Regions from separate parts of the Kocuria sp. GQ42 genome, predicted to be linked through region 2. Evidence: predicted binding sites of a transcription regulator. Region 2 holds the regulator's gene; the other holds the start of a gene.

Region 1 (13,875 bases), on a different contig from region 2:
ACCGGCGGGGACGGCCGGGACGACGACGGGGAGCTGGTGCGCGAGCTGCACGTGGCCCGCTGGGGACTGGTCCCGGGCTGGGCCAAGGACCCGGCGGTCGGGTCGAAGATGTTCAACGCCCGCTCGGAGACCGTCCTCGAGAAGCCGTCCTTCCGCAAGGCGGTCCGGGCCCGCCGGTGCGCGGTCCCGGCCAACGGCTACTACGAGTGGAAGAAGGAGCCCGGCGCCGGGAAGGGCGGGCGCAAGCAGCCCTACTACGTCCACCCGGCCGACCCGGAGGAGACCATCTGGTTCGCCGGGATCTACGAGTGGTGGCGGGTGCCCGAGGGCACGGAGCTGCACTCCGCGGCCCTGCAGCCCGGCAGGGACGGCGGCGGGAGCACGTGGCTGCTGTCCTGCTCCATCCTCACCACCGACTCCCCGGAGCCCTCCGACGAGCACCCCGTGCTCACGGAGCTGCACGGTCTGCACGACCGGATGCCGATCCCGCTGGCGCCCGAGCACGTGGGGGACTGGCTGCGCCCCGGGGAGGACGACGCCCCGCAGCTCGTGGACCTGGTCCGGGCCGAGGCGCACCGCACGGCCGCCCGCTGGGTGCTCGACCCGGTGGGCCCGGCGGTCGGCAACGTGCGCAACAACTCCCCGGAGCTCGTCGAGCCGCAGCGGAGCCTGTTCTGAGCCCCCGGGAGCCCGCGGACCGGGTCGCCGACTTCGTCCGCGCCCACGGCGGCGGGGTCGTGGCGACCAACAGCGGCGCCGGCTGCCCCGAGTCCGCGTGGATCAACCTCGCGGCCCTCGGGGACGGGCGGCTGGTCTTCGGCACGAACGAGCGCAGCCGCAAGTACGCCAACCTCCTCGCCGACCCGCGGGTCTCCCTCGTGGTGGTCTCCGGGACGGGCCAGGAGTTCCAGCTCGAGGGCGAGGCCGGCGTGCTGGAGGGCTCCGCCGCGCGGGACGCCGGCGAGGTGCTGGAGTCCCGGCACCCGGGGGCCACGGGCAAGGACAGCACCCGGCTCGTGGCGGTGCGCCCCCGCTGGGCGCGGTTCGTCGACATCGCCGCCGATCCCCCCGTCCGGGAGGAGTTCTCGCTCTGAGCCGGTCACAGAAGAGGCCCGGGACCCGCATCGCGGGTCCCGGGCCTCTTCCACGGCCTGGTGCCGGGCCCTGTTCGTGCCGGCGTCCCCTCCGGCGTCCCCCGGTCCGGAGCGCCCGCCGGGCTCAGACGTAGTCCGTCTCGGGGACCCAGCGGTTGAAGTCGAGCGTCAGGTAGAGCGCGAGCGCCGCCGCGTTGTCCTCGGCGATCCGCAGGCTGACCTGGTCGTAGCCGTTGTCGTAGAGGGTGCCCATGGCGCACCGCACCAGCTGCTCGGCCAGGCCCTGGCGGCGGCGGGAGGCCGCCGTGAACAGCTCGAAGATGTAGGGGACGTCGGGGAGGTCGTCGCCGACCCGCCGGGACAGCACGAGCGCGGCGGCCACCACGGTCCCGTCGTCGTCGACCACCACCGGCGAGGCCTCGGGCAGGAAGGGCCCGTACTCCCCGTCGAAGACTCCCCGGATCACCTGGCGGGCCTCCTCCAGGCTGGAGACCCCGCCCTGCTCGTAGGAGGAGTAGTAGAGCTGGGCGAGGCTCTCGGCGTCCTCCGGGCCGGACGGACGCAGATTCACCGCGGGCTTCTTGGCGTTCGCCGCGGTGTGGGCGATCAGCGTGATGGTTCCGGTCATGGAAGGCCTCCGTGAGGTCGACGCCGGCTGCTCCGGCGGGGCGGACGAGGGACAGGGGACGTCCGGGAGGGCCGCGCAGGGCAGGCCCTCCGTGCATTCAGCGTATCCATTTCGCTGGGCTTGTCCATGCTTCGCCGTTCTCGATCGCAAAAGTGAACGGCCAGGTCGGAGCGGGAACTTCAAGGGAACACTTGTTCCTTTTCCACGCTCCTCCGGGTTAGCGTGTCGTACAGGTGTTCTAGCTTCCAGGGAACAGGGCGCACCAGGGACGGGCGCCGGGCCGAGGGAGAGAGGAGCCGTCGTGGGTTTCCTGACGGAGAGCGTCGACGTGGACTGCGACACGGACGGGGTGCCGGTGGGTGTGCACTGGCGTGGGCGGGACTACCTGGTGGCCCAGGGCCCCGTGCGCTGGTACGAGCGCCGCGCCTGGTGGTCCGAGGACGCGCGGCTGCCCAAGGACCGGGGGATCGGTGCGGTGGACCAGCAGATGTGGCGGGTCCAGGTGCAGCTGAACACCCGCTCCGAGCTGCTGACCCTCGAGCTCGTCCACACCCTCGACACCGGGCGCTGGCGGCTGCTCGCCGCCACGAGCGCCTCGGGGATCCGCGTGGTGCGCTGCGCGTAGGGCCGCCGCGGTGCACCGTCCCGCCGGAGGTGCATAGGATCGTCGGTGGAGACCGCACCGCAGAACGTGAGGGAGCACCCGTGAGACTCGGCACCGTGCGACGCGACGGCACCACCCAGGCCTTCCGGCAGGAGGACGGGCGGACCGTCTACCTCCCCGTCCCCGACGTCGGGGCCCTCCTCGCCGGGGGCGACCTGCGGCTGCCGGGGGAGCCGGGCCCCGCGCCGGCCCCGGAGGACCTGGCGACGCCCGTCCTGCGCCCGGGCAAGATCCTGTGCGCCGGGCTGAACTTCTACGACCACGCGGAGGAGGTCGGCCAGGAGATCCCGCAGCACCCCACGATCTTCGCGAAGTACCCCACCGCGCTCATCGGCCCCACCGACCCCATCGCCATGCCGGAGGAGTCCGAGAAGATCGACTGGGAGGCCGAGCTCACCGTGGTGATCGGCTCGCCCCTGCGCCACGCCACGCCGGACCAGGCACGGGCCGCGATCGCCGGGTACACCATCATGAACGACATCTCGGTGCGGGACTGGCAGGGCCGGACCTCCGAGTGGTTCCAGGGCAAGAACTTCGACCGCACCACCCCGGTGGGCCCCGTGGTGGTCACCCCCGACGAGATCGACCCCGAGGCGGGACTGGCGATCCGCTGCACCGTGGACGGCGTGCGGCACCAGGACTCCGGCACCGACCGGATGATCTTCTCCGCCGTGGAGCTGGTCGAGTACCTCAGCCGGTTCCTGACCCTCGAGCCCGGGGACCTCGTGGCCTGCGGCACTCCCGCCGGCGTGGGCCTGGCCCAGAAGCCCCGCCGGATCTGGTTGCGGGACGGCCAGGAGGTCGTCACCGAGATCGAGGGCATCGGCGAGCTGCGCAACGTCTGCACCCCCGCCGAGGACCTCCGGGCGGCGGCCGGCTGACCCGGCACCCGTCCCCACCCGGTCCCGTCGCCCTTCTCCCGCTGACCTGATCCCGCTGTCCTGATCCCGCTGTCCTGATCCCACTGTCCTGTTCCCGCCTTCGACCGGAGGACCCCATGGCGACGATCGGCTTCCACGCCTCCCACGAGCAGATCCCTCCCGAGCAGCTGCTGCGCGACGTCGGGCACGCCCAGCAGGCCGGCTTCGGCGCCGCCATGTGCTCGGACCACCTCGAGCCGTGGTCGCCGCACCAGGGCCACTCCGGGTTCGCCCTGTCCTGGCTGGGCGCCGCCCTGGCCACCACGGACCTGCCCTTCGGGTTCGTGCACGCCCCGGGCCGGCGCTACCACCCCGTGGTCACCGCCCAGGCCACGGCCACCCTCGCCCGCATGTTCCCCGGCCGGATCTGGACCGCCCTGGGCAGCGGGCAGAAGCTCAACGAGCGGGCCGTCACCCCGGACTGGCCGGCCAAGGAGCACCGGCAGCGGTTCCTCGAGGGCAGCTTCGACGCCGTCCGCCGGCTGCACGCGGGCGAGGAGGTGTCCTGCCGCGAGCCGTTCCACGCCGACCGCGCCCGGGTCTGGGACCCGCCGGAGGTCCTGCCCGCCCTGCGCGTGGCCGCGCTCACCCCGGCGACGGTCCGCCGCTTCGCCCCCCTGGCCGACGGGTTCATCACCGTCCAGCAGCCCCTCGAGGACCTGCGCCGGATGCTCGAGACCTGGCGCGAGGCCGGCGGCACCGGGCGGACCGCGCTGCAGGTGCACCTGAGCTGGGCGCCCTCCCCGGAGCAGGCCCGCGCGATCGCCCTCGACCAGTGGCGCACCAACGTCTTCGACCCCGTGACCATGGCCGAGCTCGCCTCACCCCAGGACTACCTGCGCAAGGCGGTCCAGGAGGACGTGGGGGACGAGCAGATCGCCGGGGCGGTCAACGTCTCCGCCGACCTCGGCCGGCACGCCCAGTGGCTGCACGAGTACGCCGACCTCGGCTTCGACGAGATCTACCTCCACCACGTGGGGCAGGAGCAGGGCCGCTTCCTCGACGCCTTCGGGGGGACGGTGCTGCCCCAGCTGGCGCAGGCCTGATCCGGGGCGGCCCCGGGCGCCGGTCCCGGGAGCGCGGGCTACGGCAGCCGGGACGGGCGCCGCAGCACGGCCGCGCCGGCCAGCTCCGGCTCGAGCGGGACCGGACTGTGCAGCACGGCCGGTCCGCGGTGCAGGTCGCCGCTGGACAGCGGCCGGCAGCGCAGGCCCCCTCGCCCCCGCATGGCGGCGTGCGCGCCCGGAGCCAGGACCCGGTCCATCCAGGCGCAGGGATGGGCCGGGCGCCCGCCCCGCAGCCGCACGAGGGCGCCCCGGGACTCCAGCGCGAACTCCTCGCCCAGCAGCGGGGCCAGGTGGGCGCCCCGGAGGACCACGTTGCGCCGGGTCAGGAGCGGGTCGAAGGGGCCCGTGCCCAGGTCCGCGGCCATGGCCTCGAGCGCCTCGACGGCGAGCAGGGTGACGGCGGCGTCCATGTGCGCGGCCTTGCCGAAGAACCGGTCGCCCACCACGCCCTTGCCGGCCACCAGCTCCACCCGCTCGGCGTCGGTGGTGGGGACGTCCGCCGCGCCGTCCCGGGCGCGGCCGAAGTAGGCGTGCGCCGGGGACACGAGCAGGTGCAGGACCTCCACGTCGTACCGATAGGTCGCCGTCATGCCCCACACCCCTCCGTCGTCGCGGCCGCCGGTCCGGCGCCGCCTCGCTGCCGCCGGACCTCAGCATAGGCAGGGCGGACGACACCGGGGGCGCCGGGCCGCGCCGCCCCGCTCTTCCCTGCACCCGGGGAGCGGCCCGCGATCCTGTCCCCTTTACGGATGCACACCTGGTGTCCCGGGGTGCGCGAGGGCAAGAATGACAACGACGGAGGACAGCCGCGGGGCACCGTGGTCCGGATGGGGGAGGGAGGTCGCGTGTCTGCCAGACGCTCCGCCGGGGGACGGTACCGGCTGGCCGGGCCGGCCGGGTCGGCCGTGGTCGTCCTTGTCGTGGTCCAGCTCCTCCTCCGGGGCGTCATCTCCGTGGCGCAGCTCGCGCTCGGAGCGGCGGCGCTCGTCGTCGTCGCGCTGGTGCTCGGTCAGCGGTTCCTCGTCCCCTGGCTGGCGCGCCGGTCCCCGAACCGGCCGCGCATCACCACGACCCGGGCGTGGACGTGCCCGATGCCCCCGGAGGAGGCCCTCGAGCGGATCCGCACGGCGTTCGAGGACCTCGGCCCGGCGGTCCGCTCCGAGGAGTGCTGCGTGGAGGTGTCGGTGGGCTCGGACGTCACCTTCCGTCGGCGCGGGACGGCCTCCGAGTTCGGGTGGCGGGCCCTGCCCCTGCGGGCCACCTTCCGGGTGGCCCGCCGCGGCGGTGGGTCCGAGGTCTCCGCCGACGTGCGGGACGACCTGGGCTGGTACCCCGAGGCGCCCGGCAGGCTCGTGGAGGACGAGGTCGACCGCCGCAGCGCCTCCCTGATCGAGCGGGCGATCTGCGCCACGGGACGCTGACCGCCGTGCCCGGCGCGGTGCCGGCCGGTCCCCGGAGGCGCCCCGGGCGGGGCGGGGGCCGGAGGGACGGGAAGCCTCAGGCGGAGGTCAGGGAGGCGGCCAGGGCGTCGACGACGGCCCGGGTGATCTCGTCGGTGTCGGCGGTGCCGCCGATGTCGCGGGTGAGGTGGCCGGCGGCGGTGGTGGCCTCGATCGCGGCCTCGACCCGGCGGGCCTCGGTGTGCAGCCCGAAGTGGTCGAGCATCAGGGCGGCGCTGGCGATGGTGCCGATCGGGTTGGCGATGCCCTTCCTGGCGATGTCCGGAGCGGTGCCGTGGACGGGTTCGAACATCGAGGGGAACCGCCGCTCGGGGTTGAGGTTCGCGCTGGCGGCGAGGCCGAGGCTGCCGGCCAGGGCGGAGCCGAGGTCGGAGAGGATGTCGGCGTTGAGGTTGGAGGCCACCACGACCGAGAGCTCTTCGGGGTGCAGGACGAACTTGGCGCTCATCGCGTCCACCAGCACGGACTCGGTCGTCACGTCGGGGTAGTCGGCGGCGACGCGGGCGAAGACCTCGTCCCACAGGACCATGCCGTACTGCTGGGCGTTGGACTTGGTGACGCTGGAGACCTTCTGGACCGTGCGGGTGCGGGCGAGGTCGAAGGCGAAGCGGATGATGCGCTCGCAGCCCTTCTCCGTGAACAGGGAGGACTGCACGGCGACCTCGTTGCCGGGACCCCGGCCGGCGAGGTTGCGCCCGCCGAGTCCGGCGTACTCGCCCTCGCTGTTCTCCCGGACCACGACCCAGTCCAGCTCGGTGTCGTCGGCCTTGCGCAGCGGGGAGACCACTCCGGGGAGGAAGCGCACGGGGCGGATGTTGGCCCACTGGTCGAAGTTCTGGGTGATGTTCAGCCGCAGCCCCCACAGGCTGACGTGGTCGGGGACGTTCTCCCACCCCACGGCGCCGAAAAGAATCGCGTCGAAGTCCTGGAGGGTCTCCAGCCCGTCGGCCGGCATCATGACCCCGTGCTGGGCGTAGTACGCACTGCCCCAGGGGAACTCGGTCCAGTCGAAGGAGAACGCCCCGTTCGACTGGGCGGCCAGCGCGTCCAGGACCGTGCGGCCGGCGGCGACGACCTCCTGGCCGACGCCGTCGGCGGGGATCGAGGCGATCGTGAAGACCTGGTGCTCGGCCATGGGGTGCTCTCCTTCTCGGGTGCTCCGGTCGTGGTGTCCGCAGCGCAGCGCGGCACCGGGTTCCAGTAGAGCGCTCCGAGCAGCGTGAGGTCCAAGACCGGAATCCCATCCCCCGGATAGGGATTCCCTATGACACGATCCGCGGCACGTCCTGCGGCGCCGTCCCCTCCTGCCGGCCCGCCCCCTCGGCCCGGCCCGGCGCCGCCCGCTCCGGTGCCCGGGGGTGGTCCGCGGCGTGCCGGGCCGCGTGCTCGGCGGCGACCGCCAGGAACGCGCGGGCGGCCGGGGTCAGGTGCGCCGGGCGGCTGAGCGCGGCCACGTGCAGCACGGTGACCGGTTCGATCCGCAGCACCCGCAGCCCTGCCTGGCGTGCCAGCGGGGTCCAGGAGGAGGGCAGCACCGCGTGCCCGACCCCTGCCAGCACCAGCGGGAGGACCGAGGTGCGGTGGGCGACCTCGGCGGCGATCTCGACCGGCACCCCGCCGGCCAGGGCGTCGTCGACCAGCCGCCGCATCAGCGAGCCCTGCTGGGAGACGACCACCCGGTGCCCGGCCAGGTCCTCCCGGCGGATGGCGTCCCCGCCACCGAAGGTGTCCGCCTGCGGTGCCACGATCAGCACCAGGGGCTGCTGCCCCAGGTGCATCACCTCGACCTCGGCGGAGCGGAACGGGTGCTCCGAGCCCAGGACGCCGATCTCGGCGCGGCCGGTGCGCACCGCGTCGGCCACCTCCTCGGGGGTGAAGGCCGCGTCCACGCTGACCGTCACGGCCGGGTGGGCCCGCGCGTAGGCGGCGATCATCGACGTGAGCGGTTCGACGCCGGGGGAGGGCATGGCGACCACGTCCAGGCGGCCGCTGCGCACCCCGCGCAGGTCGTCGACGGCGGCCCGGGCGGCCTCCAGGTCCCGGACCACCACCCGGGCCGGGCCCACCAGCTCCTCGCCGGCCTCGCTGAGCACCACCCGCCGCCCGATCCGGTGGAACAGCGGCACCCCCAGTTCCCGCTCGAGGCCCTTGACGGTCTGGGACAGGGAGGGCTGGGCGATGAGCAGCTGCTCCGCGGCCCGGGTGAAGCCGCCGTGGTCCACCACGGCCAGGAAGTACGTGAGCTGCCGGACGTCCATCGTCGTCTCCTCCTGCGTCCGTGCGGCGGGGCGTACGGGCCCGACCGCCCCGTCCTGCCGTGGGGCCGCGTCCGTGCGGCCCCGACCCGCCCCGGGGGTGCGGACCCCTCGGTCCTGCCCGTGGGTGCAGGAAACAACATGCCACAGAAGTGCGGCCTCCCCCGTCCTGGAACCAGGGCGTCCCCGTGCGCGGCGCCCCTGCGGGCCGTGGGCGGATCGTGTCCCGCCCGGCTCGGCGTCGTCCCGGGCCCGCGTGCGCCGCGACGGACGCCCAGGAGCCGGGATTCTCGCGGCCTCGGCAGTTTGCAATTGACTTAAGATTCGAACACGTATTCGAATGGGGGCGTGAGCTTTCCGCACCTGCACGTCGCCACCGCCTTCAGCGCCCACTTCGGGGTCAGCCGGCCTGCCGTCCTGGCGGCCGCCGCCGCGGCGGACGGCGCGGACGCGCTCGCCTGCACCGACCGGGACGGGCTCTACGGCGCGATCAAGCACCTGGGCGCGTGCCGGGAGCACGGCATCGACCCGGTCCTGGGGGTCGACCTCGCCCTGCTGGACCCCGGCCGCGAGCGCGCCCTCGGCCGCGTGGTGGTCCTGGCGGCCGGTGGCACCGCCGGTGCGGGCTACGCCGCCCTGTGCCGGCTCGTCTCCACCGCCCACGCCGCAGCGGGCCCGCCCGGGGTGACCGCCGCCGAGATCGCGGCCTCCGCACACTCGCCCCGGCACGGGGAGCCGGTCCTGACCGTCCTGCTCGGGCCCGCCTCCGACGTCGGGCAGGAGCTCGCGGCCCGCCGCTACCGCACCGGGCGCGCCGCCCTGGCCCGCTGGCGGGCCCTGCTCCCCGCACCGGCGCTCGCCGTGGAGGTGGTCTCGCACCTCGCCGCCCCCGGCACGGCGTGCAGCACCTCCCACGCGGCCCGGATGCTGCGCGCCGCCCTCGAGGCGGGGCTGACCCCTGTGCTGACCAACGCGGTGCGCTACGCCACCCCCGCCGAGGCCGCCACCGCCGACGTCCTCGACGCCGCCCGCGCCCTCACCCCGCTCGAGACCCTCGGGGCGCGCGCCGGCCACGCCCCCGGCGGCAGGGGCGCCGGACGGACCGGGACGTCCCGGCGGACGGCGGCGCCGGAGCCGCTGCAGCCCAACGGCCAGGGCTGGCTCAAGTCCGCCCGGCAGATGCGCGCGCTCGCCGCGGAGATCGCCCGGGCCGCGGACCTCGGCGTCGCCGGGACCTCGGCCCTGCTGGCGGGCACCCAGCGGGTGGCCGACCGGTGCCGGCTGGACCCGGTGGCCGACTGCGGCTGGGGGCGGCCGGTGGTGCCCGAGGCCTCCGTGCTGGGCCTGGACCGGCCGGCGCCCGCGGAGCTGCGGGCCCGGTGCGAGACGGGACTGGGCCGCCGCTACCCGGGCCGCCGCGCGAGGCGGGCCGTGCGGGACCGGCTGGAGCAGGAGCTGGGGGTGATCGAGGACCTCGGCTTCGCCTCCTACTTCCTCACCGTGGCCGAGGTCTCCGCGATGATCGGGCAGATGGGGGTCCGCCACGCCGCCCGCGGCTCGGGGGTGTCCTCGCTCGTCAACTATCTGCTCGACGTCTCCCAGGTGGACCCGCTCGAGCACGAGCTGCTCTTCGAGCGCTTCCTCTCCAACGACCGTTCGACCCTCCCGGACATCGACATCGACGTCGAGTCGGCCGAGCGCCACCGCGTCTACCGGCGGATCTTCGAGCGCTTCGGCCCCGAACGGGTGAGTCTCATGAGCATGCAGAACGCCTACCGGGCCCGCGGCGCCGTCCGGGACGCCGGGCTGGCGCTCGGCATCGACCCCGAGACCGTGGACGGTGCCGCCAAGCAGCTGTGGCACCTGCCGGCCTCGGCGCTGCGGGAGACCATCGCCCGCCAGCCGGAGCTGCGGGACTTCGCCGAGCAGGTGGCCCAGGAGAAGCAGCTCGACCTCCTCGTGGACCTCACCGAGCGCCTGGACCGGCTGCCCCGGCACATCTCCATGCACCCGTGCGGGGTGATCCTGGGGGACCTGAGCCTCCTGGACCGCACGCCGGTGCAGTCCAGCGGGACGGGGATGCCCATGAGCCAGTTCGACAAGCACGACATGGACCCCATGGGCATGCTCAAGCTCGACATCCTCGGCGTGCGGATGCAGTCGGCGCTCGCCCACGCCGTCGACGAGGTGGCCCGCACCCACCCGGACCGGCCCCGCCTGGACCTCGAGGCGATCCCCGTGGACGACGGGAGGACGTTCGAGCTCATCCGCTCGACCCACACCCTGGGGTGCTTCCAGATCGAGTCCCCGGGCCAGCGCGAGCTCATCGGCAAGATGGCGCCCACGAGCTTCCGCGACCTCATCGTGGACATCTCCCTGTTCCGTCCCGGGCCCATGCACTCGGACATGGTGCGCCCCTACCTGGAGCACCGCCACGGCTGGTCCGCGCCCGTCTCGATCCACCCGTCCCTCGACCCGATCCTCGCCGAGACCCACGGCGTGACCGTCTTCCACGAGCAGGTCCTGCGCATCCTCGACACCTTCACCGGGTGCGGTCTCGCCCGGGCCGACGAGCTGCGCCGCCGGCTGGGCTCCGAGCGCCAGCTCGAGGTGGAGGAGTTCTTCCGCGAGCGGGCCCGGGCGCGGGACTACCCCCTGGACGTGGTGGACCGGGTCTGGGAGACCCTGGCGGCGTTCGGCTCGTTCGGCTTCTGCAAGGCCCACGGAGCGGCGTTCGCGGTGCCCACCTACCAGTCCGCGTGGCTGAAGGCCCACCACCCGGAGGCGTTCCTCGCGGGGCTGTGGGAGCACGATCCCGGGATGTACCCCAAGCGCCTGCTCGTGGGGGAGGCGCGGCGGATGGGCATCCCCGTCCTGCCCGTGGACGTCAACCGCTCCGACGAGCACTACCGCGTGGAACGGCTCGACGACGACCCCGCCCGCCTGGGCGTGCGCCTGGCCCTCACCGGGATCCACGGGGTCTCCCGGGCCGAGGTCCGCCGGATCGTGGCGGGGCAGCCCTACGCCTCGCTCGCCGAGCTGCGGCAGCGGGCCCGTCCGGCCCGGCGCACCCTCGAGCGCCTCGCCGCCGTGGGGGCCTTCGACGGCCTGCTGCGCCGCTCCGGCGGTCCCGCTTCCCGCGCCGACCTGGTGCACGCCCTGCGGATCCGGGCGGACAGCGGCCGGCCCGCCCGGCCGGACGGGGAGGTCGAGGGGCAGCTGGCCCTTCCGCTCGGGGACCTCGAGCTGCGCGCCCTGCCCGCGGAGCGCCCCGAGCCCACCCTGGCGGAGAAGGTCCGCACCGAGCTGGACCTGCTCGCGGTGGACGTCTCGGCGCACCTGCTGGAGAGCTGGGCGCCCCTGCTCGGCGAGCTCGGGGTCACGCCCGCGGAGCGGCTGCTGGAGCTGCGCAACCGGTCCGAGGTGCTCGTGGCGGGGGTGCGGGTCTCGACCATGACCCCGCCCATGCGCAGCGGCCGGCGGGTGGTCTTCGTCAGTCTCGACGACGGCACGGGCGCGGTGGACTGCGCCTTCTTCTCCGACGCCCAGACCCGCTCGGGGCAGCACCTGTTCGGCACGCGGATGCTGCTGGTGCGGGGCCGGACGCGGCGCACCGGGCCCCGGGGGATCAGCATCAGCGCCGAGCAGGCCTGGGACCTGGCCGACCCCGGAACCCCGGCCGCAGTGCGCGCCGCGGCCCCGCCGATCCTCCGGGGATCAGGGGCAGGATGAGCCGGGAAACCGCCCGGATCCAGGGGTTTCACTCTCGGTGAAGCCATTGGCCAGCGAACTGATTGCCAGTATGGTTACTAATAACAGCGGACGAGCTGCACCCCGCCTCCCCGGGCGGAGATCGTCCGCGGCGAGCCCCCCGTCCAGGGGAGCCCGTTGCCTCGCAGAATAGAGAAGGAGTTCTCATGGCTACGTACGACGTGAACGCACTGCTGTCCGCCACCGCCTACGGGTCGGACGGCGACAAGATCGGCAAGGTCGAGCAGGTCTTCCTGGACGACAACACCGAAGAGGTCACCTTCGTGACCGTCAACACCGGTCTGTTCGGCACCAAGGAGAGCTTCGTCCCCGCCGACGGCGCCCAGCAGGACGGCGACCGCCTCGTCCTTCCCTACACCAAGGACGTCGTCAAGGACGCCCCGAACGTGGACGCGGACCAGCACCTCTCCCCGGCCGAGGAGGAGGAGATCTACCGTTACTACAAGATGAACTACTCCGGCAACGACGCCGACGACCGCGACCGCACCGACCGTGACCGCACCGCCGGCGTTGCCGGCACCGCTGGCGCCGCCGGGACCGCCGGCGCCGCAGGTCTCGCCGACCGCGACGACCGCTACGCCGCGGACACCGACCGCAACGCCGTCCCGGCCACCGACACCGCCGGCACCGCCGGGGTCACCGGTACCGCCGGCTACGCCGAGACCGACCGTGACCGTGACCGCACCGCCGGGCTCACCGACACCGACCGTGACCGTGACCGCACCGCTGGGATCGCCGACGTCGACCGTGACCGTGACCGCACCGCCGGGCTCACCGACACCGACCGCGACCGCACCGACCGTGTCGACAACGGCGTGGTCCGCCACGAGGAGCAGCTGCACGTCGGCAAGGAGCGTCAGGAGACCGGCCGCGCCCGTCTGCGCAAGTACGTGGTCACGGAGAACGAGACCGTGGACGTGCCCCTCGAGCGCGAAGAGGTCCGTGTCGAGCGCACCCCGCTGAGCGGCACCGAGGCCACCGCCGGCACCATCGGCGAGGAGGACGTCGACGTGACCCTCCACGAGGAGCGCCCCGTCGTCGCCAAGGAGACCGTGGGCGTCGAGAAGGTCGGCCTCGAGAAGGACACCGTCCGCGACACCGAGCGCGTCGACGCCGAGGTCCGCAAGGAGCAGGTCGAGGTCGAGACCGACGCCGAGCGCGGCACCGGCCTGACCGACGACGATCGCCGCGACCGCATCTGATCGCACCCGATCGACTCCGGGGCCCCCGTCACCGTTCCGGTGACGGGGGCCCCGTCGTCGTGCCGGACGCTGTTCACCCCGCTGCCCGCCGGGCCCGCGTGCCGGGCACGGCCGCGTAGTAGACCAGGCCCAGCGCGACCACCGCCGCGGCCGCCACGTACATCCCCCGGTAGCCGAGCGCGGGGACCAGAGCCCCCATGAGCATCGGGCCCAGCGCCACACCCACGTCCATGCACAGGAAGTAGGTCGACGTGGACAGCCCCACGCGGGTGAGCGGGGCCGAGCGGACCGCGGCGGCCTGGGCCGCCGAGAGCACCGCCCCGTAGCCCACGCCCAGCACCGTGCCCGAGGCGAGCACGAGGAACGGCGAGTCCGCGGCCGCGAGCAGCAGCAGCGCCACCACGAAGAGCAGCAGCGACGGGTACAGCACCGCGTTGTCCCCGCGCCGGTCCTGCAGCCGGCCCGCGAACGGGCGGCTCACCAGGACGGTGACGGCGTAGGCCACGAAGTACGCGCCCGCGGGGCCCACGAGGTCCGCCTGCACGGCGAACGGGTTGAGGAAGGACAGGACCGCCGAGTACCCCACGCCCACGAAGAGCATGAGCGCCGAGACGGGCAGGGCCCGCGCTTCCACGAACTGCCCCACGGAGAAGGAGCGCAGCCCCGCCCGCTGCTCGGCGGAGAGACTGAGCTCGGGGACCCGGGTGACGGCTCCCACGGCGAGGCCCAGCAGGGCGACCGCCGTGCACACCCCGAAGAGCGTGTCGTAGCCCACCGCCGTGGACAGGCTCAGTCCCGCCAGGGGACCCAGCGC
Region 2 (13,875 bases):
CTCGGGGCCCGCCCCGCCGCCCCGGACGACCGCCTCGTCCGCGGCGCGAACGGCCACCCCGTCGCCGGGGGCCGTCCCCACGCCGAGCACCCCGGGCAGGTCCTCGGCGCAGCGCCGCACGGCCGCCTCGACCGCCGCGCTGCGGTAGGAGGGCGTCCAGGTCCTGCCCTGGGCCAGCGCCCAGAGGGCCGGGCGGCGCACGACGAACGGGAGCGCCGCGCCCGGGTCGAGCACCAGCAGCTGGGTGCCGTCCTTGACCGCGGCCACGGCCGCCCGGCGGACGTCCGTGGCCACCGGCCGCGCTTGGGCGTGCCAGCCCGCGAGCGCCGCGGTGGACGTGAAGACCGGCAGCACCTGCCGGCCGTCCGCCGCCCGCAGGGACACGAGCGCCATGTCGGCCTCCTTGTCGGCCACCAGACCGGCCTCGGTCACGGTCGAGGCCGAGACCTCGGCCACGACGGGCACGAACACCCGGGTCCCGGCCAGCGCGGCGACCACCGCGGCCTCGTCCCCCCTCCCCGCGCGCAGGTCCTCGAGGGCCTGCAGCACGGCCGGGGCGGCGGCGCCGTCGTCGTCGGGGAAGCGGTGGGTGTGGCTGGTGCCCTCCCCCAGGTCGCGCCCGGCCCAGGCCTGGCCGCCGGTGTCCGCCGTGCCGCCCGCGCCCGCGAGCTGGGCGGCGATGTGCCCCGGGAGGGGCCGCTCCGTCACCGCGCTCCCGGCCGGCCCGCCACGTCGAGGGCCTCCTCGAGGGTGAAGCGGCCAGCGTAGAGGGCCTTGCCCACGATCGCGCCCTCGACGCCGGAGGGCACCAGGGTGCGCAGGGCGGCGAGGTCCTCGAGCGAGGAGATCCCCCCGGAGGCGACCACGGGCTTGTCGGTGCGGGTCGCGACCTCCTGCAGCAGCTCCAGGTTGGGGCCCTTGAGGGTGCCGTCCTTGGTGACGTCGGTGACCACGTAGCGGGCGCACCCGTGCTCCTCGAGGCGGTCCAGGACCTCCCAGAGGTCCCCGCCCTCCTCGGTCCAGCCGCGGGCGGCGAGGACGGTGCCCCGCACGTCGAGGCCCACCGCGATGACGTCGCCGTGCTCGGCGATGACCTTCTGCGTCCACTCGGGGTTCTCCAGGGCCGCCGTGCCCAGGTTGATCCGCGCGGGGTCCAGGGACAGCGCCCGCTCCAGCGAGGCGTCGTCGCGGATGCCGCCGGACATCTCGACCTTCAGCTCCAGCTCGGCGGCCACGCGGCGGAGGACGTCGATGTTGTCGCCGCGGCCGAAGGCGGCGTCGAGGTCCACGAGGTGGATCCACTCGGCGCCGGCCTCCTGCCACGCGAGGGCGGCCTCGAGCGGGTCGCCGTAGCCGGTCTCGGAGCCGGCCTCGCCCTGGACCAGGCGCACGGCCTGGCCGTCCGCGACGTCGACGGCGGGCAGCAGCTGGAGGCGGGGGGTCTCGCTCAGGGACATGGGTTCTCTTCTCTCGGTGCTCGGGTGCTCGGGTGCGGGTGTGCGGGCGTTCGGGGTGGGCCCGGGCTCAGCGGCCCTGGAACCAGGCGTACCAGCCGTAGCCGACCAGGGCCGCCGCGACGGCGGCCAGGAGGACGACTGTCCACAGCGGCTTGCGCTGCTGGTGGAACGAGATGGCGCCGCCGGCGACGAACGCCCCGAGCACCATGACGACGACGGCCGCGCTCACGCGGCGCCGTCCTGGCTCTCCAGGGTCGGCCGGCCGGCCAGGGTGTCCCCGCCGAGGGGGTCGCCGGCCTTGAGGTGGTCGAGGCGTCCCGTGCGCGGCAGGGTGCCGAGCCAGTTGCGCAGCAGCTGGATGCCGGCCTCGGAGGACTTCTCGGGGTGGAACTGCGTGGCGCACAGGGCCCCGTTCTCCACGGCGGCGATGAAGCGCCCGCCGTGGTCGGACCAGGTGACCTGCGGCGGCCGCATTTTCTGGATGCTCTGCGGGAAGTCCCACTCCTGCACCCCGTAGGAGTGCACGAAGTAGAAGCGCTGGTCCTCGATGCCCCGGAACAGGACGCTGCCCTCGGGCGGCTGGACCGTGTTCCAGCCCATGTGCGGGACGACGTCGGCCTTCAGCCGTTCGACGACGCCGGGCCACTCGCCCATGCCCTCGGTCTGCCGGCCGTGCTCCACCCCGGAGTCGAAGAGGACCTGCAGGCCCACGCAGATGCCCAGCACGGGCCGTCCTCCGGCGAGGCGGCGGCCGATCAGGCGCAGCCCGTCCACGGAGCGCAGACCGTCCATGACGGCGGCGAACGCGCCCACGCCGGGGACCACGAGGCCGTCGGCGTCGAGCACCGCCTCGGGGTCGGCGCTGAGCACCACGTCCGCGCCGGCGGCCTCGAGGGCGCGCACGGCCGAGCGCACGTTGCCGGCGCCGTAGTCGAGGACCGTGACGGTGGGCCGGGCGGCGCCGTCGGTCGCGGTGGTGCCGTCGGTGCTCACAGGGCCCCCTTCGTGGACGGGATGCCGCGGACCCGGGGATCGTGCTCCACGGCCTGGCGCAGCGCGCGGGCCAGGGCCTTGAACTGGGCCTCGGCGATGTGGTGCGGGTCCCGGCCGGCCAGCAGGGTGACGTGCAGGCAGATCCCGGCGTGGTAGGCCAGGGACTCGAAGACGTGCTGGACCATGGAGCCGGTGAAGTGCCCGCCGATGAGGTGGTACTGCTGGCCCTCCGGCTCGCCGGTGTGCACCACGTAGGGCCGGCCGGAGATGTCGACCACGGCGTTGGCCAGGGCCTCGTCCAGCGGGACGGTGGCCTCGCCGAAGCGGCGGATCCCGGCCTTCTCGCCCAGCGCCTGACGCAGGGCGTCCCCGAGGACGATCGCGGTGTCCTCGACCGTGTGGTGGACGTCGATGTGGGTGTCCCCGGTCGCCCGGATCCGCATGTCGATCAGGGAGTGCTTCGACAGCGCGGTGAGCATGTGGTCGTAGAAGGGCACCGAGGTGTCGATGTCGTTCTCGCCGGTGCCGTCGAGGTCGATCTCGACGGACACCGTGGACTCGCTCGTGCGCCGCTCCAGGGCGGCGCGGCGGGGCGCACGGGTGCCGGTGGTGGTCTGGTCGCTCATTCGGTGGGAACTCCTCGCGGGCGCGGCACGGCCGTCGGTGGGCCGCGGGTGGTCCGGGCCGGGACGCGCGGCGGCGCCCGGGCCCGGTGGTGGTGGTCTGCCTCCATGCTATCCGGGTCGGCAGGACCCGGCCCCGGGGCTCTCAGCCGCCGGAGACGATCCGCGCCATGCTGGTCAGGAACGCGGTGGTCTCCTCCTCGGTGCCGGCGGTGACGCGCAGGTGGCCGGGGATCCCGACGTCCCGCACGAGCACCCCTTCCTCGAGCAGCTCCCCCCACACGGCCCGGGAGTCCTCCATGCCGCCGAAGAACACGAAGTTCGAGTCCGACTCGGCCGGCTCCAGCCCGATCCGCTTGAGCTCGTCGACGATCCGGTCGCGCTGGACCTTGATGTCCTCCACGTTGGCCAGCAGCGACTCCGAGTGGCGCAGGGCCGCCAGGGCCGTGGCCTGAGTGACGGCGGAGAGGTGGTACGGCAGCCGGACCAGGCGCACGGCGTCGGCGACCTCCGGCGCCGCCGCGAAGTAGCCGAGGCGGGCTCCGGCGAGCGCGAACGCCTTGCTCATGGTGCGGGAGACGATCAGCCGGGGCCGGCCCTCGAGCAGCGTGAGCGCGGTGGGGGTGCCGCCGTGGGAGAACTCCGCGTACGCCTCGTCGACCACCACGACCGTGCGGAACTCCTCCCCCGCCTCGTACACGGCGGTGACCACGTCCGAGCCCAGCGCGGTGCCGGTCGGGTTGTTGGGCGAGCAGAGGAAGACCACGTCGGGGCGGTGCCGGCGCACCTGCTCGGCCGCGGACTCCGCGGACAGGCCGAAGTCCGCCGCCCGCTGCCCGGCGACGAAGCCGGTGTGCGTGCCGGAGGCCAGCAGCGGGTACATCGAGTAGGTGGGGACGAAGCTGAGCAGAGTGCGGCCGGGGCCGCCGAAGGCCTGCAGGATCTGCTGCAGGATCTCGTTGGACCCGTTGGCCGCCCACAGGTTCCCGGGCCCGAGCCCGTGGCCGAGGTACGCGGCGAGCTCCTCGCGCAGGGCGGTGAACTCGCGGTCCGGGTACCGGTTGAGGGTCCAGGCCGCCTCGGTGACCTCCCGGACGATCGCCGCGTGCACGTCCGCCGGCACCGGATGGGTGTTCTCGTTGGTGTTGAGCGCCACGGCGACGTCGAGCTGCGGGGCGCCGTACGGCGTCTTGCCGCGCAGGTCGTCGCGGAGCGGGAGGGCGTTGAGTCGGTCCAGGTTCTGCGTCACCCGGACAGTTTAGTGCTCCGCCCGGCGCGTGCAGATCGGGGCGTGCAGAGCGGGGCGTGCTGATAGGGCGGGCGGCTCAGGCGGCCGGGACCTCGAGGAGCTGGCCGGCCACGAGCACGGAGCTGTCCAGGTCGTTGAGCTCCACGATCTCGTCCATGACCTCCCGCGGGTCCCGGTCCGGGTCGGCCGCCACGGCGAGCTCCCACAGGCTCTGCCCGGGGAACACGGTGGTCTGCTCGGTCCCGGAGCCCGGGACGGGTGCGCTCGTGGCCGTGGCCGTCGAGGGGACGAGGAAGATCACGGCGAGCACCACCAGGGCGGCGGAGCCGGCCAGGACGGGCAGCCCCAGGAACACCAGGCGGCCGCGGCGGGTCAGGGTCAGCGGGGTGCGGGACGCGGAGCGGGCGGGACGGGCCCGCCGGAGCGCACGGCCGAGCCCCCGGGCGGATCCTGCGGACTCGCGGCGGCGGGTGACGACGGCGGTGAGGGTGGCACTGGCACTCATGACATGAACTCCTTGACGTTCCCGCACGGAGCGGGCGATCTCGAACACCGGTCCGGTCGACGACCCTCGCGGGCCTCCATTCGATCGAACATACTTTCGAATACCGATGACCCATGTCTAGCACGTGTCTGCGAATGCTGTCGACAGCGGGTCGTACATATGTTTGAACACACACGGCGTGTCGCCTAGGCTGAGGACAGGTTCGGGCCCCCGGCCGGCGCGCGCTGCGGACCCCCTGCGCCTGCCGACCGGGACCTATCGAACCACCCGGGTCCGACATCGGAACCGGGACCGCGCAGACCGGCTGCGGCACCTGCAGCCGGACGGGAAAGGACGACGCTCCCATGGCCCAGCCCCCCACCCCCGAGGAGCCCCGCGCCCGGGGCGCCCGCCCCGGGGCGCGCTCGCGCAGCCGCGGGCTCACCGTGCGCCAGCGCACCATCCTCGAGGCCATCCAGCGCTCCATCGCCGAGCACGGCTATCCGCCGTCCATGCGGGAGATCGGGGACCTCGTGGGCCTGGCCTCGCTCTCCAGCGTCACCCACCAGCTCGCCCAGCTCGAGAAGCTGGGCTATCTGCGCCGGGACCCCAAGCGCCCGCGGGCCATGGAGGTGCTCACTCCCCTGCAGCTGCGCGGGACCGCCGGGGCGGAGTCCGCCGAGCCGTCGCAGGAGGCCCCGGCGGCACCGGCGGGCCGGACCGCTCGTCCGGCCGCCCAGAACGCCGTGGCCGAGCTGTCCACCTCGGCGGACGTGACGATGGTCCCCCTGGTGGGCCACATCGCCGCCGGCGGGCCGATCACGGCCGAGCAGTCCGTGGAGGACGTCCTCGCTCTGCCCCGCCAGCTGGTCGGGCACGGCGAGCTGTTCATGCTGCGCGTCAAGGGCGACTCGATGATCGACGCCGCGATCTGCGACGGCGACTGGGTGGTGGTGCGCCGGCAGAGCGCCGCCGACAACGGGGACATCGTGGCCGCCCTGCTCGACGACGAGGCCACGGTCAAGACCTTCCGCCAGCGGGACGGCCACACATGGCTGCTGCCGCAGAACACGCGCTACGAGCCGATCCTCGGCGACCACGCCACCGTGATGGGCAAGGTCGTCTCGGTGCTGCGCAGCCTCTGAGCCGCCGCACGCCCCCGGCACCCGGGCCCTCCGCCGCCGGCGGGGGGCCCGTTGCCGTCCGGGCCGGCCGCCGTCCGCACACCCTGCTGTCCGGACCCCGTGCGGGGCCGGCGCGGTCCGGGCAGACCCCGGGCGTCCGCCGGACGTGCTCAGCCCACGGAGAGCCGCTGCAGGGCGCCGAGCACCACCTGGCGGTCCGTGGTGGTCCACAGCGGCGGCAGGGACCCGCGGAGGAAGCCGCCGTAGCGGGCGGTCGCGATCCGGGAGTCCAGGATCGCCACGACGCCCCGGTCCCCGCCCGCGCGGATGAGCCGCCCGGCCCCCTGGGCGAGCCGCACGGCCGCGTGCGTCGCGGACACGGACATGAACCCGTTGCCGCCGGCCCGTTCCGCGGCGCGGCTGCGGGCGCTCGCCAGCGGGTCGTCCGGGCGCGGGAAGGGAATCCGGTCGATCATCACGAGCCGGCACGAGGCCCCCGGGACGTCGACGCCCTGCCACAGGCTCATCGTGCCGAACAGGCTCGTGGACGGGTCGTCGGTGAACTCCTGGACGAGCCCCGCGAGCGAGGACTCCCCCTGGCACAGGATCGGCAGCTCCGTGCGCCCGCGCAGCGCCTCGGCCGCCTCCTCCGCCGCCCGGCGGGAGGAGAAGAGCCCGAGGGCCCCACCCCTGGAGGCCTCCAGCAGGGCCAGCATCTCGTCCAGCTGGGCCTCCGTGAGCCGGCGGCCGGGCTTCTCCAGGTGCTTGGCGAGGTAGAGGATGCCCTGCTTCGGGTAGTCGAACGGGCTGCCGACGTCCACGCCCTCCCAGCGCGGGGCGCCCTCGCCCCGCAGGCCGAGGGCGCCGGCGGCGGAGTCGAAGGACGAGCCGACGGACAGGGTGGCGGAGGTGAGGACCACGGTGCGCCCGTCGAAGAGCCCCTCCCGCAGGGTGCCGGCCACGCTGAGCGGGGCCACGTGCAGGGTCGCCGGGTCGGTGTCCTCCGCGGGCACGTAGCCGCGGCCCGGCTCCCAGCCGCCCTGCCGCGAGATCCACAGCACCTCGCGGTGCTCCTCGGCGGCGAGGATCCGCTCGGCCAGGTCGAGGACGTCGCTCACCCGGGAGCGGGCCATCTGCCGGCCGGCGTCCCCGTCCTTCTCCCCGGGACCGGCCTTGGACTCGGTCATCACGGTGCGGGCGGCGTCCCGGATCTGGGCCACGGCCGCCGCCTGGGCGTCCCCGAGGCCTCGGTGCAGCAGCTCGGCGGGGGCACCCATCAGGGCGGCCTCGAGGTTGGCGGCCCCGGCGGTGAGCGAGTCGGGGCTCGCGGAGGTGTGCTTGCGCGCGGACGCGGCGGCCGAGCGGACCATCGCCGCGGAGAGCTGTCCGGTGACGGCGCCCGTCACCCGGTCCTGGAGCTCGTGGGCCTCGTCGATGACCACGACGTCGTGCTCGGGCAGCACCGTGATGCCCTCGAACGCGTTGATCGCGAGCAGGGCGTGGTTGGTGATGACGATGTCGGCCTCACCGGCCCGCTGCTTGGCGAGCTCCGCGAAGCAGTCCTCGACCAGGGGACAGCTGCGGCCCAGGCACTCCTTCGCCGTGACCGACACCTGGCGCCAGGCGCGGTCGCTGACCCCGGGGAGCACCTCGTCCCGGTCACCGGTCCCGGTCTCGCGGGCCCACTCGCGCAGGCGCTGGACCTCCTGGCCCAGCCGCCCGGGGTTCTCGGCGGCCTCGGGCTGCGGCGGGCCGGGGTGCGGGGCGGCGTCGGGCAGCGCGAAGAGCGCGCCGGGCTCGTCGTCGGACGGGTAGCCGCCCTCGATCTTGTGCAGGCACGCATAGTTGCTGCGGCCCTTGAGCAGGGCCACGTCCACGTCCCGCTCGAGCTCTCCCTCGAGGGCGGCCAGCAGGCGCGGCACGTCCCGGCCGACGATCTGCGACTGCAGCGCGAGCGTCGCGGTGGCCACGACCACCGGCTTGTCCGCGCGCTGGGCGTGCTCCACGAGCGGGGCCAGGTACGCGAGGGACTTGCCGGTGCCGGTCCCCGCCTGGACCAGCAGGTGCCGGCCCCGGTCGAGGGCCTCGGCCACCTTGGCGGTCATCAGCCGCTGCCCGTCCCGGACCTGCCCGCCCATCGCGGTCACGGCGGTGTCCAGCAGGGCCAGGGAGTCCTTGGCCCCGGGCAGGGTCTCCGGGCGCACGCCCGTGACGTCGTGCCCGGATTCGTCCACGAATGCGGCGGCCACGCGCTCAGGCGCTCTCGGCGCCGAAGCCGGGAGCGCGCTCGGGGGCGAACTCCGCGAGCTCGGCCGCGAGGTCCTCGCGGACCTTCACGAGCAGGTGGGTGCCCTCGGGCAGGTGCTCGGTGCGCAGGATCTCCGCGTCCCAGTCGTGCAGCCGGCTGACCACGTCGCCGCGCTGGTAGGGGACGAGCAGGTCCAGCACCGTCTCGGGCCGCGGGATGGACTCGCTGATCCGCTGCCGGAGCTCCTCGATGCCCTCCCCGGTGCGGGCCGAGACCACCACCACGTTGCGCTCGCGCTGCTTGATCCGCTCGACCACGAACGGGTCGGCGGCGTCCACCTTGTTCAGGGCGATGATCTCGGGGATGTTCTGCGCGTCGATGTCCGTGAAGACCTGGCGCACCGCGCGGATCTGGCCCTCCGGGTCCGGGTGGGAGGCGTCCACCACGTGCAGGATGAGGTCGGAGTCGGCGACCTCCTCCAGGGTGGAGCGGAACGCCTCGACGAGCTGCGTGGGCAGCGAGCGGACGAAGCCGACCGTGTCCGAGAGCGTGTAGCCGATGCCGTCCGGTGTCTGCGCGCGGCGGACCGTGGGGTCCAGGGTGGCGAACAGGGCGTTCTCCACGAGCACGCCCGCGTCCGTGAGCCGGTTCAGCAGCGAGGACTTGCCCGCGTTGGTGTAGCCGGCGATCGCCACCGAGGGCACGGAGTGGCGGCGGCGGTTGAGCCGCTTGGTCTCGCGCGCCGGCTTCATCGCGGCGATCTCGCGCCGCAGCTTGGCCATGCGGGTGCGGATGCGCCGGCGGTCCAGCTCGATCTTGGTCTCACCGGGGCCGCGGGAGCCGATGCCCTCACCGGCGGCGGCGCGACCGCCGGCCTGGCGGGACAGGGACTCGCCCCAGCCGCGCAGGCGCGGGAGCAGGTACTCGAGCTGGGCGAGCTCGACCTGGGCCTTGCCCTCCTTGGACTTGGCGTGCTGGGCGAAGATGTCGAGGATCAGACCCGTGCGGTCGATGACCTTGACCTTCACGACGTCCTCCAGCCCGCGCCGCTGGGAGGGGGCGAGCTCGGAGTCGACGACGACGGTGTCCGCGCCGGTCGCGGCGACGATGTCCCGCAGCTCCTTGGCCTTGCCCGAGCCCAGGTACGTGGCCGGGTCCGGCTTGAGCCGGCGCTGGACGATGCCGTCCAGCACCTCGGAGCCTGCGGTCTCGGCGAGCGCGGCCAGTTCGCGCAGGGAGTTCTCGGCCTCCGCGAGCGTGCCCTCCGTCCACAGTCCGGCCAGCACCACGCGCTCCAGGCGCAGCTGGCGGTACTCGAGCTCGGTGACGTCCTCGAGCTCGGTGGACAGGCCCGCGACGCGGCGCAGGGCGCGGCGCTCCTCGAGGTCCTGCTGGTCGCCGTCGTGGACGGTGTGCCCGTCTTCGGCGTCGGCCAGCTCTCGGGCCCGGCCGGAGAACCGGCCCGGCGCGGTGGGGTCGTCCTCGGGGGCGGTGTCCTGCCCGGCGGCCTGCTCCCGGGCCCGGGCCCGGGACAGCACGCGCTCGACGACGTCCTCCAGGTCCTGCCGGCTCAGGCCGTTCTCGGGCTCCGCGGCGTCGCGGGGCTCGGCAGGGGTTTCACGGGGGTGGGTCATGGTTCCTTTCGGACGGGATGCTGATCAGTACATTCTAGTGGCGGAGCCGGACATCCCGGCGTCCCGTCGGGGTCCGCGCCGGTTCCCGGTGCGTGCGCGGCGGGCGCTGTCGGTAGCATGGGGCGCTATGGCACCGCCTCCCGACTCCCCCGATCCCGTGGCCGGCCCGGCGACCCCCAACCCGGGGACCGAGCACTACTTCTCCGAGGACCCCTCGGTCCCCGAGGTGCGGCGGTCCGTGGCCGTGCGGCTGCGGGGGCGGGAGGTCTCGCTGCAGACCTCCAACGGGGTGTTCAGCCCGCGGGGTCTCGACAAGGGAACGTCCGTGCTGCTGGAAAATGTTCCCGACCCCGCCGGGGCGGAGCTCCTGGACATCGGCTGCGGGTGGGGTCCGATCGCGCTGAGCCTGGCCGGGTCCGCCCCGGGGGCCCGGGTCACGGCCGTGGACGTCAACGAGCGCTCCCTGGGGCTCACCCGGGACAACGCGGCGGCCCTGGGCCTGACCGGTGTGGAGGCGCTGCTGCCGGAGCAGGTGCCCGCGGAGCGGCGCTTCGACACCATCTGGTCCAATCCGCCCATCCGGATCGGCAAACAGCAGCTGCACGAGCTGCTGCTCCAGTGGCTGCCGCGGCTGGCCGAGGGCGGCACCGCGTGGCTGGTGGTGCAGAAGAACCTCGGGGCGGACTCGCTGCAGAAGTGGCTCGGCACCGCGCTGGGCGGCGGCTTCCGGGTCTCCCGGCACACGACCGACAAGGGGTTCCGGGTCCTGCTCGTCGAACGGCGGGACTGAGCGACCGGCACCGGGCCGGGTCCCACCCCACGAACCTCAGGCCTCAGGCCTCAGGCCTCAGACGAAGGTGCCCTCGGCCACCAGCACGGCCGGTCCGGCCAGCACCACGTGCTCGGCGCCGTCGGGCGCGGGGACGAACGTCACGGAGACGATCCCGCCGGGCACCTGCACCAGCCACTGGTCCGGGGCCGTGGCGCCGCCCCAGAAGCGGGTCGCGGCCGCCGCGGCGCACGCGCCCGTCCCGCAGGACTGCGTCTCGCCCACGCCGCGCTCGTGCACGCGCATCCGCACCCGGCCCACGCCGTCGTCGTCGCCGTCGGCGGGGACCACGAACTCGACGTTGGTCCCGTCCACGGGCTCCGGGCGCACGACGGGGGCAGTGTGCAGCCCGAGCTGGTCGAGCTTCTCCCCCTCCGCGAGCGCCACGACGGTGTGCGGGTTGCCCATGCCGATCGACAGCGCGGGGCGGGGCACCTGCAGCCCCTCGGCGGTCACGACGGCGTCCGAGCCGCGGGACCGGGCCGCGTCCCCGTCGAGGAAGGTCCACGGCCCCATGTCCACGGCGTAGCCGGAGTCGGTGCGGGCCACGGTCTTCACCCCGGCGCGGGTGCCGATGCGCAGCACGTCCCCCTCGGGGACCGCGGCGAGGCCCCGCTGGAGCAGGTAGTGGACGAAGACCCGGACCCCGTTGCCGCACATCTCGGCGACGGAGCCGTCGTTGTTGCGGTAGTCCATGAACCACTCGGCGTCCGGCGCCGCCTCGAGGACGGCCCGCCCCTCGGGGATCGCCTCGGAGCGCACGGCGCGGATCAGCCCGTCCCCCCCGATGCCGCGGTGGCGGTCGCACACCAGGGTCACCAGCTCGGCGTCCAGGGCCAGCTCCGCGTGCGGGTCGGTCAGCAGCACGAAGTCGTTGCCCGTGCCGTGGCCCTTAGCGAAGTCGCGGCCCCGGAGCTCCCCCCAGGGGCCGGCGTCGGCGCCGGGGGCGGTGTCCGGGGCGGGGCGGGTGTCCTCGTGCTGGGCGGTGGGGCTCTGGGCGGAAGTCACCCGGCCATGATACGCGGACCCGGCCGCCGGCCCGCGGCCGGGTCCGCGGTTCAGCCCTCGGCCGCGACCCGTTCGACGACGTCCACGGCGCGCTCCGCGAGGCCGGGCGCGGCCGGGTCGAGCCAGTGCACCCGGGGGTCCGCACGGAACCAGGTCCGCTGGCGGCGGGCGAAGCGGCGGGTGGCCACCACGGTGGCCTCGACCGCCTCCGCCACGGTGACGCGGCCGTCCACCACGTCCAGGAACTGGCCGTAGCCCAGGGCCCGGGAGGCCGTGCGCCCCTCGCGCAGCCCGCGGGCCGCCAGGGCGCGCACCTCGGTCTCCAGGCCGGCCTCGACCATGGCCCCGACCCGGCGGGCGAGCCGGTCGTGCAGCGCGGCACGCTCGAGGTCCAGGCCGATCTGCACGGTGGGCTCCACGTGCTCGCGGCGGGGCATGAAGGACGTGAACGGGCGGCCGGTGAGCTCCCACACCTCCAGGGCGCGCACCAGCCGCCGCTCGTCCTGCAGCCGGGCGGCGGACGCCGGGTCCACCTGGCGCAGCCGCTCCCGCAGGGCGCCGGGGCCCCGGGCCGCGAGCTCGTCCTCGATCCGGGCCCGCACCGCGGGGTCGGTGCCGGGCAGCTCGAGCACGTCCAGGGCCGCGCGCACGTAGAGCCCCGAGCCGCCCACCAGGACGGGGACCCGGCCGCGGGCGCGGATCTGCGCGAATCGGGTCCGGGCGTCGCGCTGGAAGTCCGCGACCGAGGCCTCCTCGGTGACGTCGAGGACGTCGAGGAGGTGGTGGGGCACCCCGCGCCGCTCCTCCGCGGTCGCCTTGGCGGTGCCGATGTCCATCCCGCGGTAGAACTGCATGGAGTCGGCATTGACGACCTCCCCGCCCAGCCGCAGGGCGAGCTCGACGCCCAGGGCGGTCTTGCCGGTGCCCGTGGGCCCGACGACGGCGAGAACCGGCAGGTCCGTGCGGGTCACCGGACCGGGAGGCCCGGCATGCCCAGGCTCACGGGCCCGGGCCCGGCGGCGCCCGGGGCGGCGGGGACCCCGCAGGACGCGGCCTGGCGGCGGTCCCAGGCATCCCCGGCCCGCGAGCGCCGCAGCGCGTAGTCCCGCGGGGACCGGGGGTCGGCGACGAGGTGGTAGGCGGCGGCGCCGGTGACGACGACCGTCACGAAGTCGCCGGGCCGCGGGACCTCGGCGCCCTCCGGGACGGAGAAGTGGACGAGCCGCTGGTCCCGCGCGCGGCCCGAGAGCCGGTGGGTCTGCTCGGACTTCTTGCCGGCCTCCGCGGTGACGAGCAGCTCGACCTGCCGGCCGACCACCGCCCGGTTCTCCTCCGCGGCGATCCGGTCCTGCAGGGCCACGAGCCGCTCGAAGCGCTCCTGCACCACGGCCTTCGGCACCTGGTCCGCCATCTCCCCCGCGGGGGTGCCGGGCCGGACGGAGTACTGGAACGTGTACGCCGAGGAGAAGCGGGAGGCCGCCACGACGTCGAGGGTGGCCTGGAAGTCCTCCTCGGTCTCCCCCGGGAAGCCCACGATGATGTCCGTGGTGATCGCGGCCTCGGGGATGCGCTCGCGGACCGTGTCCAGGATCCCGAGGAACCGCTTCGAGCGGTAGGAGCGGCGCATCTCCTTGAGGATCCGGTCGGAACCGGACTGCAGGGGCATGTGCAGCTGCGGCATGACGTTGGGGGTCTCCGCCATGGCGTCGATGACGTCGTCGGTGAACGCGGCCGGGTGCGGGCTGGTGAAGCGCACGCGCTCCAGTCCCTCGATCCGCCCGCACGCCCGGAGCAGCTTGGCGAACGCCCCGCGGTCCCCGAACTCCACGCCGTAGGAGTTCACGTTCTGCCCCAGGAGCGTGACCTCGACCGCCCCGTCGTCGACGAGGGCCTGCACCTCGGCGAGGACCTCCCCGGGCCGCCGGTCCTTCTCCTTGCCGCGCAGGGACGGGACGATGCAGAACGTGCAGGTGTTGTTGCAGCCCACGGAGATCGAGACCCACCCCGAGTACGCGCTGTCCCGCTTGGTGGGCAGCGTCGAGGGGAACACCTCGAGGGCGTCGAGGATCTCCAGCTGCGCCTCGGCGTTGTGCCGAGAGCGCTCCAGCAGGGTGGGCAGGGAGCCGATGTTGTGGGTGCCGAAGACGACGTCCACCCACGGTGCCCGCTCGAGGATGGTGTCCTGGTCCTTCTGCGCGAGGCAGCCGCCGACGGCGATCTGCAGGT

What was found. The regulator LexA, encoded in region 2, represses DNA repair genes until DNA is damaged. The targets are predictions, from matches to a motif close to TCGAACANNTGTTCGA.
Region 1: a site for LexA is predicted at 1,948-1,963, ahead of AC6CH6_RS03580 (DUF6504 family protein). Genes of this name have one in related genera too.

Annotation. Positions count from the first base shown of each region.
Region 1 covers NZ_JCAXEN010000001.1:759,211-773,085, forward strand. The annotation lists gene AC6CH6_RS03565 (SOS response-associated peptidase) at 1-678, shown strand, start outside; gene AC6CH6_RS03570 (pyridoxamine 5'-phosphate oxidase family protein) at 675-1,094, shown strand; gene AC6CH6_RS03575 (GNAT family N-acetyltransferase) at 1,219-1,722, opposite strand; gene AC6CH6_RS03580 (DUF6504 family protein) at 2,024-2,347, shown strand; gene AC6CH6_RS03585 (fumarylacetoacetate hydrolase family protein) at 2,428-3,267, shown strand; gene AC6CH6_RS03590 (TIGR03885 family FMN-dependent LLM class oxidoreductase) at 3,384-4,352, shown strand; gene AC6CH6_RS03595 (MOSC domain-containing protein) at 4,391-4,963, opposite strand; gene AC6CH6_RS03600 (hypothetical protein) at 5,219-5,794, shown strand; gene AC6CH6_RS03605 (tartrate dehydrogenase) at 5,871-6,968, opposite strand; gene AC6CH6_RS03610 (LysR family transcriptional regulator) at 7,096-8,091, opposite strand; gene AC6CH6_RS03615 (DNA polymerase III subunit alpha) at 8,437-11,820, shown strand; gene AC6CH6_RS03620 (PRC and DUF2382 domain-containing protein) at 12,006-13,061, shown strand; gene AC6CH6_RS03625 (MFS transporter) at 13,135-13,875, opposite strand, start outside.
Region 2 covers NZ_JCAXEN010000002.1:494,681-508,555, reverse strand. The annotation lists gene AC6CH6_RS07785 (SseB family protein) at 1-708, opposite strand, end outside; gene priA (bifunctional 1-(5-phosphoribosyl)-5-((5-phosphoribosylamino)methylideneamino)imidazole-4-carboxamide isomerase/phosphoribosylanthranilate isomerase PriA) at 705-1,457, opposite strand; gene AC6CH6_RS07775 (CG2302 family histidine operon protein) at 1,525-1,686, opposite strand; gene hisH (imidazole glycerol phosphate synthase subunit HisH) at 1,683-2,450, opposite strand; gene hisB (imidazoleglycerol-phosphate dehydratase HisB) at 2,447-3,076, opposite strand; gene AC6CH6_RS07760 (histidinol-phosphate transaminase) at 3,219-4,322, opposite strand; gene AC6CH6_RS07755 (LysM peptidoglycan-binding domain-containing protein) at 4,399-4,827, opposite strand; gene lexA (transcriptional repressor LexA) at 5,172-5,951, shown strand; gene AC6CH6_RS07745 (ATP-dependent DNA helicase) at 6,101-8,179, opposite strand; gene hflX (GTPase HflX) at 8,184-9,812, opposite strand; gene AC6CH6_RS07735 (class I SAM-dependent methyltransferase) at 9,940-10,602, shown strand; gene dapF (diaminopimelate epimerase) at 10,660-11,649, opposite strand; gene miaA (tRNA (adenosine(37)-N6)-dimethylallyltransferase MiaA) at 11,700-12,620, opposite strand; gene miaB (tRNA (N6-isopentenyl adenosine(37)-C2)-methylthiotransferase MiaB) at 12,617-13,875, opposite strand, start outside.